DNA from 2 places in the Frateuria sp. GZRe12 genome. Region 2 is predicted to be linked to the other one. Evidence: predicted binding sites of a transcription regulator. Region 2 holds the regulator's gene; the other holds the start of a gene.
What was found. Region 2 encodes FliA, which starts transcription of late flagellar genes. Its sites were predicted from a motif close to TAAAGTTTNNCNNNCNNNGGCCGATAA; they were not measured.
Positions count from the first base shown of each region.

Region 1: a site for FliA is predicted at 2,512-2,538, ahead of ACFWZ4_RS04995 (HD-GYP domain-containing protein). Genes of this name have one in related genera too.

Region 1 covers NZ_JBHZGI010000001.1:1,091,264-1,096,549, reverse strand. Annotated here, with positions in the region: gene glnD ([protein-PII] uridylyltransferase) at 1-1,249, shown strand, start outside; gene ACFWZ4_RS04995 (HD-GYP domain-containing protein) at 1,335-2,459, opposite strand; gene dapD (2,3,4,5-tetrahydropyridine-2,6-dicarboxylate N-succinyltransferase) at 2,611-3,438, shown strand; gene ACFWZ4_RS04985 (Spx/MgsR family RNA polymerase-binding regulatory protein) at 3,435-3,788, shown strand; gene dapE (succinyl-diaminopimelate desuccinylase) at 3,853-4,983, shown strand; gene ACFWZ4_RS04975 (RNA polymerase sigma factor) at 5,062-5,286, opposite strand, start outside.
Region 2 covers NZ_JBHZGI010000007.1:126,125-131,410, reverse strand. Annotated here, with positions in the region: gene ACFWZ4_RS14945 (chemotaxis protein CheA) at 1-1,081, opposite strand, end outside; gene ACFWZ4_RS14940 (protein phosphatase CheZ) at 1,098-1,739, opposite strand; gene ACFWZ4_RS14935 (chemotaxis response regulator CheY) at 1,736-2,143, opposite strand; gene ACFWZ4_RS14930 (RNA polymerase sigma factor FliA) at 2,193-2,999, opposite strand; gene ACFWZ4_RS14925 (MinD/ParA family protein) at 3,001-3,945, opposite strand; gene flhF (flagellar biosynthesis protein FlhF) at 3,942-5,286, opposite strand, start outside.

The DNA of each region.
Region 1 (5,286 bases), on a different contig from region 2:
CCTGCGCGTGCTGCACAACGTGGCGCGTTTCGCAGACCCGGCGGCGCAGGCCGAATTCCCGCTCGCCCGCGAGATCTGGCCGACGCTGCCCACGCCCGAAGTGCTGCTGTTGGCCGCGCTGTTCCACGACATTGCCAAAGGCCGCGGCGGCGACCATTCGGTGCTCGGTGAAGAAGAGGCGCGCACGTTCTGCGCGAAGCTCGGTCTGCCGCCCAACGACGTCGAGCGGGTCGCCTGGCTGGTGCGCCACCACCTGCTGATGAGCGTCACCGCGCAACGCCAGGACATCACCGACCCGGACGTGGTCGCACGCTTCGCGCAGGTGGTGGAGAACCGCGAGCAACTGGGCCAGCTTTACCTGCTCACCATCGCCGACATCATCGGCACCAGCCCCAAGCTGTGGAACGGCTGGAAGGACCGCCTGCTGGCCGATCTCTACAGCGCCACCCGCTACGCCTTGCGCAGCGACGTGGAGCTGCCGCGCGATGCCGCCACCCGCGTGCGCGAGTGCCAGGACTACGCGCTCCCGCTGCTGGAAGCCGACGGTTTCGAGCCGGCGACGGTCGAGCGTGTCTGGGCCGGGTTCCCGCAAGCGAGCTTCCTGCGCCACCGGCCCGAGCAGATCGCCTGGCAGACCGCCGCGATCCTGCGTGCCAATGGCGCACTGCCGCTGATCGCGGTACATCCCCTGTCGGTGCGCGGTACCACCGAACTGTTCGTCTACACCCCCGACCGCGACGGCCTGTTCGCTACCGTCACCGCGATGCTGGACCGCCTGCGCCTGTCGGTGCTGGAAGCGCGCGTGCTGGTTTCGCCGCACGGCATGGCGCAGGACACCTTCCTGCTGCTGGACACCGAGACGCAGCAACCGGCGACCCCGGCGCGGGCGGAGGAACTGCAGCAGCGGCTGGCCCGCGCGCTGGCGCAGACGGTGCCTGTGCATCCGGCGCGGCGCAGCGCGTCGCGCCAACTGAAGCACTTCCAGATGACGCCCCGGATCGGCTTCCACGCGGCCGGCGGCCGCACCCAGCTGGCACTGGTGTGCACCGATCGCCCCGGCCTGCTGGCCGCCGTCGCGCAGGCGATGGTCGAGGCGCAGGTGCGAGTGCACGACGCGCGCATCGCCACCTTCGGTGAGCGGGTGGAGGATTTCTTCCAGCTCACCGATCGTCACGACGCGCCGTTAGGCGAGGCCCAGCAGGAGCGGTTGCGGCAAGCGCTGCTGGCGCGGTTGGGGCAGAGCGGCTGAGGAAGCCCTGTAGGAGAACGCACCTTCGCGCGACCGCCGCGCATCCCGGTCCGCGCACAGGTGCGCTTCTACTGGAGGTCGGTGGTCATGCCACCGCGTCGGCGCCCCACAGCGCTTCCATGTTTACCTCGATGTCCAGCGCGGCCAGGTCGACCACCTCGCTGACGGCGTGCGCCTCCACGTCGCCGCGGCGGCGGATCGGCGCGCCGGTGCGAAATCCGTCGTGGGTGGTGAGCGAGGCGACCACCGGCTGGTGGCCGGCCGGGCCGCGCTGGGTGACCACCGCGATCGAGCCGTTGCGCAGCCGCACTCCGGTGCCGGGCGGATAGATGCCCAGCGTCTTGATGAACGTGCGGGCCAGCCGCTCGTCCAGCGCCGCCCCTTCGTTGAGGAACAGCCAGCGCAACGCAAGCGTCGGCTGCAGCGGCGGCCGGTAGTCGCGGCCGGAAACCCGCGCACAATAGACATCGGCCAGTGCCAGCAGGCGCGCCGGCCGCCCGATCTCCTCGCCGATCTTGCCGCCGGGATAACCGCTGCCGTCGGCGCGCTCGTGATGATCGCGCACGGCATTGAGCCAGGCGGCGCTGGCGATGCCGTGATCGCGCAGCCGCACCACACCCAGCCGGCAGTGCGCCCGTACCGCCAGGTGATGTTCGTCGGACAGCGGGCCTTCCAGCGCGACCAGCTGGTCGTGCAGTTCGAACATGCCGATGTTCATGGTCAGCGCGGCGGACACGATCGCCGCCAGCTCGGCCGGTTCCAGCGCCATCGCGGTTCCCGTGATCTGGCATGCGATGGCGGCGTTGACCGCATGGCGCGTGCCGTAGGGCCCCTCGCGGCGCAGCAGGATGCTGGCCAGCGCGACGTCCGGACTGCGTCGGCAGGCCTCGCGGACCTGCTCGGCAATCCCGGCCAGCGCGCCGGGAAAGTCCGCCGGCGCCGGATCGGCAAGCAGCGCCTGCAGCCGTTCGCGCGCCTCCAGCACCAGCGCCAGCGGCGAAGGGGGCGAAGGCGCCGGGGGCAGGAAAGGTCCGCGGCACTCCTCTTCCGAGCCGTAGAACACGCCGTGCTCGAGCAGTTTCTCCAGTTGCGCCGCGGTGCCGATCACCTGGCCCAGGCGCATCAACAGCTTGCCCCTGGCGTCGTAGGCGTTGAATCGCAAAGGTTGGCCGACCGTGATCTCGGCCGGGTCGATCGGACGCCGTGGCATGGCTCTGCTTCTCCGTCTCCACCGGTCGCATGAGCCGCGGGGAGCGAAGGGGGAATCGGCCGCTCGGGTGCGAACTTGAGTTTCCGGGCGTATGCACCGGTCCCCCTCCGTATACTTGGCTGCTTCCCGACGTTCTTTCCGCGAGCTACCCATGCCCTCCATCGACACCCTGATCGACGACGCTTTCGAACGGCGCAACGAACTCAGCCAGAGCGAGATCGAAACGCACCTGCGCCCGGCGCTTGCGCAGGTGATGGAGTTGCTCGAACAGGGCGAGCAGCGCGTGGCCGAACCGGACGGGCAGGGCGGCTGGAAGGTCAATGCGTGGCTGAAGAGGGCCGTGCTGCTGTACTTCCGCATCAACGGCAACCGCGTGGTCGACGGCGGCCCGGCGCTGGCTTTCGACAAGGTGCCCCTGCGCTTCGGCCACGGCAACGACGCGGAGCTGGAAGTGCTCGGCGCGCGGGTCGTGCCCGGCGCGCTGGTGCGCCGCGGTGCCCACATCGCGAAGGACGCGGTGCTGATGCCGAGCTACGTCAACATCGGCGCCTATGTCGGCCCCGGCACCATGGTCGATACCTGGGCGACGGTCGGATCATGCGCGCAGATCGGCGCGCGCGTGCATCTTTCCGGTGGCGTCGGCATCGGCGGCGTGCTGGAGCCGCTGCAGGCCAACCCGACCATCATCGAGGACGACTGCTTCATCGGCGCGCGCTCGGAAGTGGTCGAGGGCGTGATCGTGGAGAAGGGCAGCGTGATCGGCATGGGCGTGTTCCTGGGCCAGTCCACGCGCATCTACAACCGCGCGACGGGCGAGGTCAGCTACGGCCGCATCCCCGCAGGCAGCGTGGTGGTCGCGGGCAGCCTGCCGGCCAAGGACGGCAGCCACAGCCTGTACGCCGCGGTGATCGTCAAGCAGGTGGACGAGAAGACCCGCGCCAAGACCGGCATCAACGAATTGCTCAGGGGTATCGAATGACGACGGTCTACGGACTCGCCAACTGCGACACGTGCAGGAAGGCGCGCAACTGGCTGGCGCGCTTCGAGGTACCGCATACGTTCGTCGACTACCGCGCCGATCCGGTGCCGGCGGCCACGCTTAAGGCCTGGGCGCAGCAGCTGGGTGGCTGGGAGAAGCTGGTCAACAAGTCCTCCACCACCTGGCGCAACCTGTTGCCGCAGCGCAAGGATCCGGGCAGTGACCCGGAGTGGACGCTGTTGCTGAAGGAGTACCCGGCGCTGGTGCGCCGGCCGGTGGTGGTGCAGGACGACGGCGCGGTGAGCGTGGGTTTCAGCGACAACGCTTTCAAGAAACTGTTCGGCAAATAGATTTCCACGCATTTCGCACGCTCGTTGGAGGCTTCCCCTACGGGGGATTTCGAGAGAGGTGGGCTTGAGCGACGTACTGGACCTTACGCGTGAACTGATCGGCCGCCGCTCGGTGACGCCCGAGGATGCCGGCTGCCAGGCGCTGATCGCCGAGCGGCTCGCACGGGCGGGCTTCGCCATCGAGCACCTGCGCCACGGCGTGGTCGACAACCTGTGGGCGACGCATGGTGAGGGCCCCACGCTGGTATTCCTGGGCCACACCGACGTAGTGCCTACCGGTCCAGCGGGCGCGTGGCAGAGCCCGCCATTCGAACCGGTCGTGCGCGATGGCCATCTTTACGGCCGTGGCGCGGCGGACATGAAGGGTTCGGTCGCCGCGATGGTGCTGGCGCTCGAACGTTTCGTGGCGGCGCGTCCCCGGCATGCCGGTCGCGTCGCGTTGCTGCTGACCAGCGACGAGGAAGGCCCGACGAATCTGGACGGCGTGCGCCGCGTGACCGAGACCTTCCGCGCGCGCGGCGAGCGGCTGGACTGGTGCGTGGTCGGCGAGCCGTCCTCCAAGGCCCGGCTGGGCGACCTGATCCGGGTCGGCCGTCGCGGCTCGCTCTCCGGCACGCTCACCGTGCATGGCGTGCAGGGCCACGTGGCCTATCCGGAAAAGGCAAGGAACCCGATCCACGCCTTTGCCCCGGTGCTGGCGGAGCTGGCGGCCACGCGCTGGGACAAGGGCAACGCGGATTTTCCGCCAACCTCGTTCCAGGTATCCAACCTCAATGCCGGCACCGGCGCCACCAACGTGATCCCGGGTTCGCTGGTCGCGCACATCAATTTCCGCTACTCGACCGCCAGCGCGGCCGCTGACCTGCGTGCGGGCACCGAGGCCATCCTCACCCGCCACGGCCTGGACTGGCAGCTGGACTGGAACCTTTCCGGCGAGCCCTTCCTCAGCCCCCAGGGCGGGCGTCTGCGCGAAACCGTGCTCGACGTCTGCCGCGAGCTGTGCGGCGTGGAGCCGGAGCAGAGCACCGGCGGCGGTACCTCCGATGGACGCTTCATCGCACCGCTCGGTGCCGAAGTGGTGGAGCTGGGCCCGGTCAACGCGACCATCCACAAGGTGGACGAGTGCGTCGCGGTGGCGGACCTGGAGCGGTTGCCGGGGCTCTACCAGGCCATCTGCGAGGGGTTGCTCGGCTAGCGGGTTCGCGCGGCAAGCAGAGCCGAAGCCCGATCTCCCCGGAGGGAGAGGAAGCAGAGCTGGCAGCGAGGCGTTGCCCTATCCCGCCACGCACCCCGCCGCCCGCTCCAGCATCACCATCCGCTCCTGTGCGTTCTGCGTCAGTCCGGCGGCACGCTCGAATTCGGCTCGGGCCTCTTCGCTCCGCCCCAGCTTCGCCAACAGGTCGCCCCGCACCGCCGGAAGCAGGTGATAGCCGGCCAGTGCCGCCACGTCGCGCAAGGCATCGACCAGCGCCAGCCCCGCGGCGGGGCCTTCGGCCAT
Region 2 (5,286 bases):
CGACCAGGCTGCGATCCAGATCGGTGCCCTCGCCTTCGGTGACCAGGTCCACTTCCTTGCCCAATTGGCGGGCGAGGTCGCGCACGATGCGCGGAAAGCGCTGGAACAGGCGGCCGACCGGCTGCATGCGCATGGACAGCACCGCGCCCTGCATCTCGTCGGCGACCCGGTCCAGTTCAGCCGCGGCCTGCGCCAGCATTTCGTCGCCGCTCTTCTGGGCCAGGCTCTGCAGGCGATTGCGGACCAGCACCAGTTCGCCGGCACGATTGACCAGCGCGTCGAGCCGGCCCGTGTCGACACGCACGCTGGTCTCGGCGGGCGCGGCGGCACGGGCCGGTGCCGGTGCCGGAGCGGGCGCCGGGGCCGGTACCGAAGCCGGCGTCTGCGCGGCGCCGGGCGTGCCGCCCTTGCCGTGCAGGTTGTCGAGCAGTGCCTCGAACTCGTCGTCCCCGATGGTCGTGCTCGGTGCCGGCGCGGCGGTGGCGCCGGGCGCTCCCGTGCCGTGCAGGTTGTCCAGCAGCGCCTCGAACTCGTCGTCGTTGATGGTCGCAGGCGCCGGAGGCGCCGGCGCGACCGTGCCTGGTGCCGCCGTGCCGTACAGGCTGTCCAGGAGCGCTTCGAATTCGCTGTCGTCGATGCTGCCGTCGGCCGGCGCGGGGGCCGGCGCCGCCACCGGGGCGGGTGCAGGTGCGGGCGCCACGGCGCCCGGCGTCAGCCGCTTGAGCAGCGCCGGCGGCGGCATGGCCATCGCGGCGCCGCCACGCAGCGCATCCATCATCGCGTTGAGCAGGTCCAGCGCTTCCAGCAGCGCATCCATCCTGGCCGAATCGAGCACCAGCGCGCCGTTGCGGGCGACGTTGAGCAGGTCCTCGGCGTGATGGCACAGCTGCACCATCGGCTCGATGGCGAGGAAACCCGCGCCACCCTTGACCGTGTGGAACGCGCGGAACACCGCGTTGAGCAGGTCGGCGTCGCGCGGGCTGGCCTCCAGCTCGACCAGCTGTTCCGACAGGCGCTCGACCAGTTCCCCGGCCTCGACCAGGAAATCGTCGCGCAGTTCGGCGTCGAGCGAGGGATCCATGCTCATCCCGCCGCGCTCAGAAGCCGAATTCGCTGAGCAGCCGGTCCGCCTCGTCCTGGCCGGAGATCTTCTCCACCACCGGCGGCGGCTCGCGCCCGGACAGCGCGCCGGTCAGGCGGACCAGCTCCAGCAGCGACGACTCCACCGACTCGATGAAATTGACCACCTTCTTGATGCGCTGGCCGGAGAGGTCCTGCCAGGACTGCGCCATCACCATGTCGTTGAGGCCTTCGCGGCAGGCGCCGGCGAAGTTGCCGGCCTGGCGCGCCAGGTCCGCGACCGGATCGTACGGGGCGGCCGAGGCGAGCACCTGTTCGGCGCTCTGCGCCAGCGCGTCGGCCTCGGGGCTCATGCGTTCGGCGAAATCGATGCTGCGATGGGCCGCCTGGGCGCTCATCTCCAGCACGTCGTTCAGATGTTTGCGCACGTCGGCGACCCTGCCCGGCACGCCTTCGTGCGCCAGGTCGTTGCCGAGCCGGCTGACCGCGCCATGCAGGTCGCGCGCGAGCAGGCCCAGCGCGCGGAACAGGTGCTGCTCGCGCTGGCGCACCAGTGCATCGAGCGCGTGCTCGAACGCGGCGCCGTCTTCGCTGTTGAGCAGGTTCTGCAGCTCCTGCGGCAGCGCGGTTTCGTCGAAGGTGGAAAGCACGGCGCTCATGCGCTGGCCCCCGCGGCGGCGAGGCGCTCGAAGATCTTGGTGAGCTTCTCCTTCAGCGTGACCGCGTTGAACGGCTTGACGATGTAGCCGTTCACGCCCGCCTGGGCCGCGGCGATGATCTGGTCGCGGTTGTTCTCCGCCGTGACCATCAGCACCGGCAGGCCCTTGAGCGAGGGCTCGGCGCGGATCGCGCGCAGCAGGTCGATGCCGGTCATGTTGGGCATGTTCCAGTCGGTCACGACCATGTCGAACGGCTGGCTCTTGAGCATGGTCAGCGCGTTGTTGCCGTCGTCGGCTTCCTGGATCAGCGTGTTGGTGAAGCCCAGCTCCACCAGCAGGTTCCTGACGATGCGCCGCATGGTGGAGAAATCGTCCACCACGAGGATTTTCATGTTCTTGTCCATTGGTTCCTCTGGTAGGGAATGGGGATCGAAGGGTCGGAAGTCGAAGGGGTCAGCGGGAGACGGAACGGTCGGAGGAAGCGCGGCGGCCCTTGCCCTTGCGGGTGCCGGTTTCCGGCTCCCCCTGCACGCCGTCGCGCCAGTCGCCCATGCGCGCACGCAGCCGCACGATCGCCTGGCCATGGATCTGGCACACGCGCGACTCGGTCACGCCGAGCACGGCGCCGATTTCCTTGAGGTTCAATTCCTGCTCGTAGTACAGCGACATGACCAGCTGCTCGCGCTCGGGCAGGCCGGAGATGCCGTCGATCAAAGCCTGGCGCAGGCCCTCCTGCTCGATGCTCTCGGCCGGCCCCAAGGCCCCCTGGTCGACCACGTCGAAAGCCGGCGCGCCGTCGCCGTCGTCCGGCGCGGTGAGGCTGAGCAGGCGCGCGCTGGCGGCGTCTGCGAGGATCTGGTGATAGTCCTCCGCGCTCACGCCGAGGCGCTTGATGACTTCGGCATCTTCGGCGTCGGCGCCGGTCTCGATCTCGATCTGGCGCACCACCTCGGCGACTTCGCGCACCTTGCGATGCACCGAGCGCGGGGTCCAGTCGGTCTTGCGCAGTTCGTCCAGCATGGCCCCGCGGATGCGGATGCCGGCGTAGGTCTCGAAGCTGGCGGCGCGGTCGGTGGCGTAGTGCCGCGCGGCCTCGAGGAGGCCGATCATGCCGGACTGGATCAGGTCGCCCACGTCCACGCTGGGGGGAAGACGACCCATCAGGTGATAGGCAATACGACGCACCAGTGGCGCGTGCTGGCGCACCAACTCATCTGCACTCTGTTTTTGCAGCTGGAGATATTCCGATGCCACGCTCATGTCACCACCCCGACGCCGTCACGGCCTGGCCACCGAAAAATGCGATGCGGTCCAGGCCCGCGCGCGCGGGTTCCTCCCAGTTATCGACCGCACCTGCCAATTGCTTGAATGCCTGCGACGAACGCGCCGCCGGCCACATGTCCACCACCGCGTTCTGGCGCCGGATGGCCTGCTTGAGCCGCTCGTCCTGCGGCACGAAACCCATGAAGTCCAGCACCACGTCCAGGAAGCGGTCGCTGACCTTGGCCAGCTTCTGGTGCAGCGCGCGGGCCTCGCCCAGGTTGCGCACCAGGTTGGCGACGAAGCGGAAGCGACGCACGCCGAAGTCGCGGGAGAGGACCTTGATCAACGCGTAGGCGTCGGTGAGCGAGGCCGGCTCGTCGCAGACCACCAGCACCACGTCGTCGGCCGCCGCGGCGAACATCGCCACGTTGTCCGACAGGCCCGCGGCGGTGTCGACCAGCAGGTAGTCGGGCGGCCGCGGCAACTCGTCGAACGCGCGGATCACCGCGGCATGCTCGCCGTTGCCCAGCTGCGCCAGGCGCCGCGCGCCGGAGCCGCCGGGGATAACCTTCAGCCCGTGCGGGGCGTCCAGTACCAATTCTTCCAGCGTGGCCGTGCCGTCCAGCAGGTGGCCCAGGTGGCGCGAGGGCGCCAGGCCGAGCAGCACGTCGACGTTGGCCAGGCCCATGTCGGCGTCCAGCAGCATGACCTCGCGCCCGGCCATCGCCAGGCTCATGCCCAGGTTGACCGCCACGGTGGTCTTGCCCACCCCGCCCTTGCCGCCGGCCACCGCGATCGCGCGGCAGCGGCGGCGCGGCGCGCCTGCGTTGGCCGCCTGGTGCGGCCGGTGCGGTGCGGGCGGCGCGCTGTCGCGCTCGCCCGTGATCGCGTTGAACATGTCTTTCAAGCCCCACGCCTGATTCATTGCAAGGATTCCGCTCATGCCTGGGCCACCATCGTCCCGAAACGCTCGGCCAGCACCGCCTCGTCCGCGGCCGGCGCATTGCCCTTGAGCGCCTGCGCGGCGCGGCACACCAAGAGGCGTGCATCGGCGGCAGCGATGTCCTCGGGCACGCGCTGGCCGTCGGTGGTGTAGTCCAGCGCCAGCTGGTGGCGGATCAGCACCGACAGTGCGCCGCCGAGGCTGGGCGCCTCATCGAGTTTGGTCAGGATCGCCGCGTGCGGCTTGGCCGGCAGGTAGGCGCGCACGGCTTCCTCGAGCGACTGCGCCTGCGCATTGGCGGCCAGCACCAGGCAGACACGCAGCTCGCCGGCCTCGCCCAGTGCCTCCAGTTGTTCGGCCAGCCGCGGGTCGTTGCCGGCCAGGCCGGCGGTGTCGACCAGCACGGTGTGGCAGCCCTTCAGCAGTTCCAGTACCTGGCGCAGGCTCTGCGCGTCGTAGGCCGGATACACCCGCACGCCGAGCAGGCGACCGTAGTGCTCCAGCTGCGCGGCGGCGCCGATGCGGTAGTGGTCGGTGCTCACCAGCGCGACCTGCGAGGCGCCGTGGCGCACCACCGCGCGCGCGGCCAGCTTGGCCAGCGTCGTGGTCTTGCCCACGCCGGTCGGGCCGACCAGCGCGGTGACGCCGGCTTCGTCCGAGCGGCCGCGGCCGCTGACGGCGATGCCACGGCTCAGCATGCCCAGCGGCAGGTAGCGCGCCTGTTCGGGCGTCATCTGCGGCGGCAGTTCATCGGCCAGCGCGCGGGCGACGTCGGCATCGATGCCGAGCCGGGTCAGTTCGCGCAGCACGCGGGTGTGCATCGGCTGGCGGCGTTCCATGTCGTTCCAGGCGAGGCTGGAGAGCTGCATCTCGAGCATCTCGCGCAGGCTGGACAGCTCGGCGCGCATGCGCACCGTGTCCTGCGCGGCGCGCTCGATCAGCGGATGGACCGCCGGCTCGGCCGGAGCCTCGGAAGCCTGCTGCGGTTGCGACGGTGGCGCCTTTGCCTGGACCAGGCCTTCGGCCTGGGCGCGCGGCGCGACGTGCGGAGCGCGCGCTTCGGCACGCACCGGCTTCGGCTCTCTCTCCTCCGGCGCGATCAAGGCCGCGACCTTCGGGGCGCTCTCGATCGGTGTCGGACGATTGGCGGGCGCCAGCGTTTCGACGCGCGCCTCGCGCACCGGCGGCGGCACCGCGGCAGCGCGCGGCGGCAATGCCGGCGGCTCGGCGGCCGGCACGGGGGTCGCGCCATGGCGCGCCGCCTCACGCACCAGCGCCTCGTCGTAATCGACGGCGGCGATGATTTCGATACCTTCGTCGAGCTTGCGCGTGGACAGGATC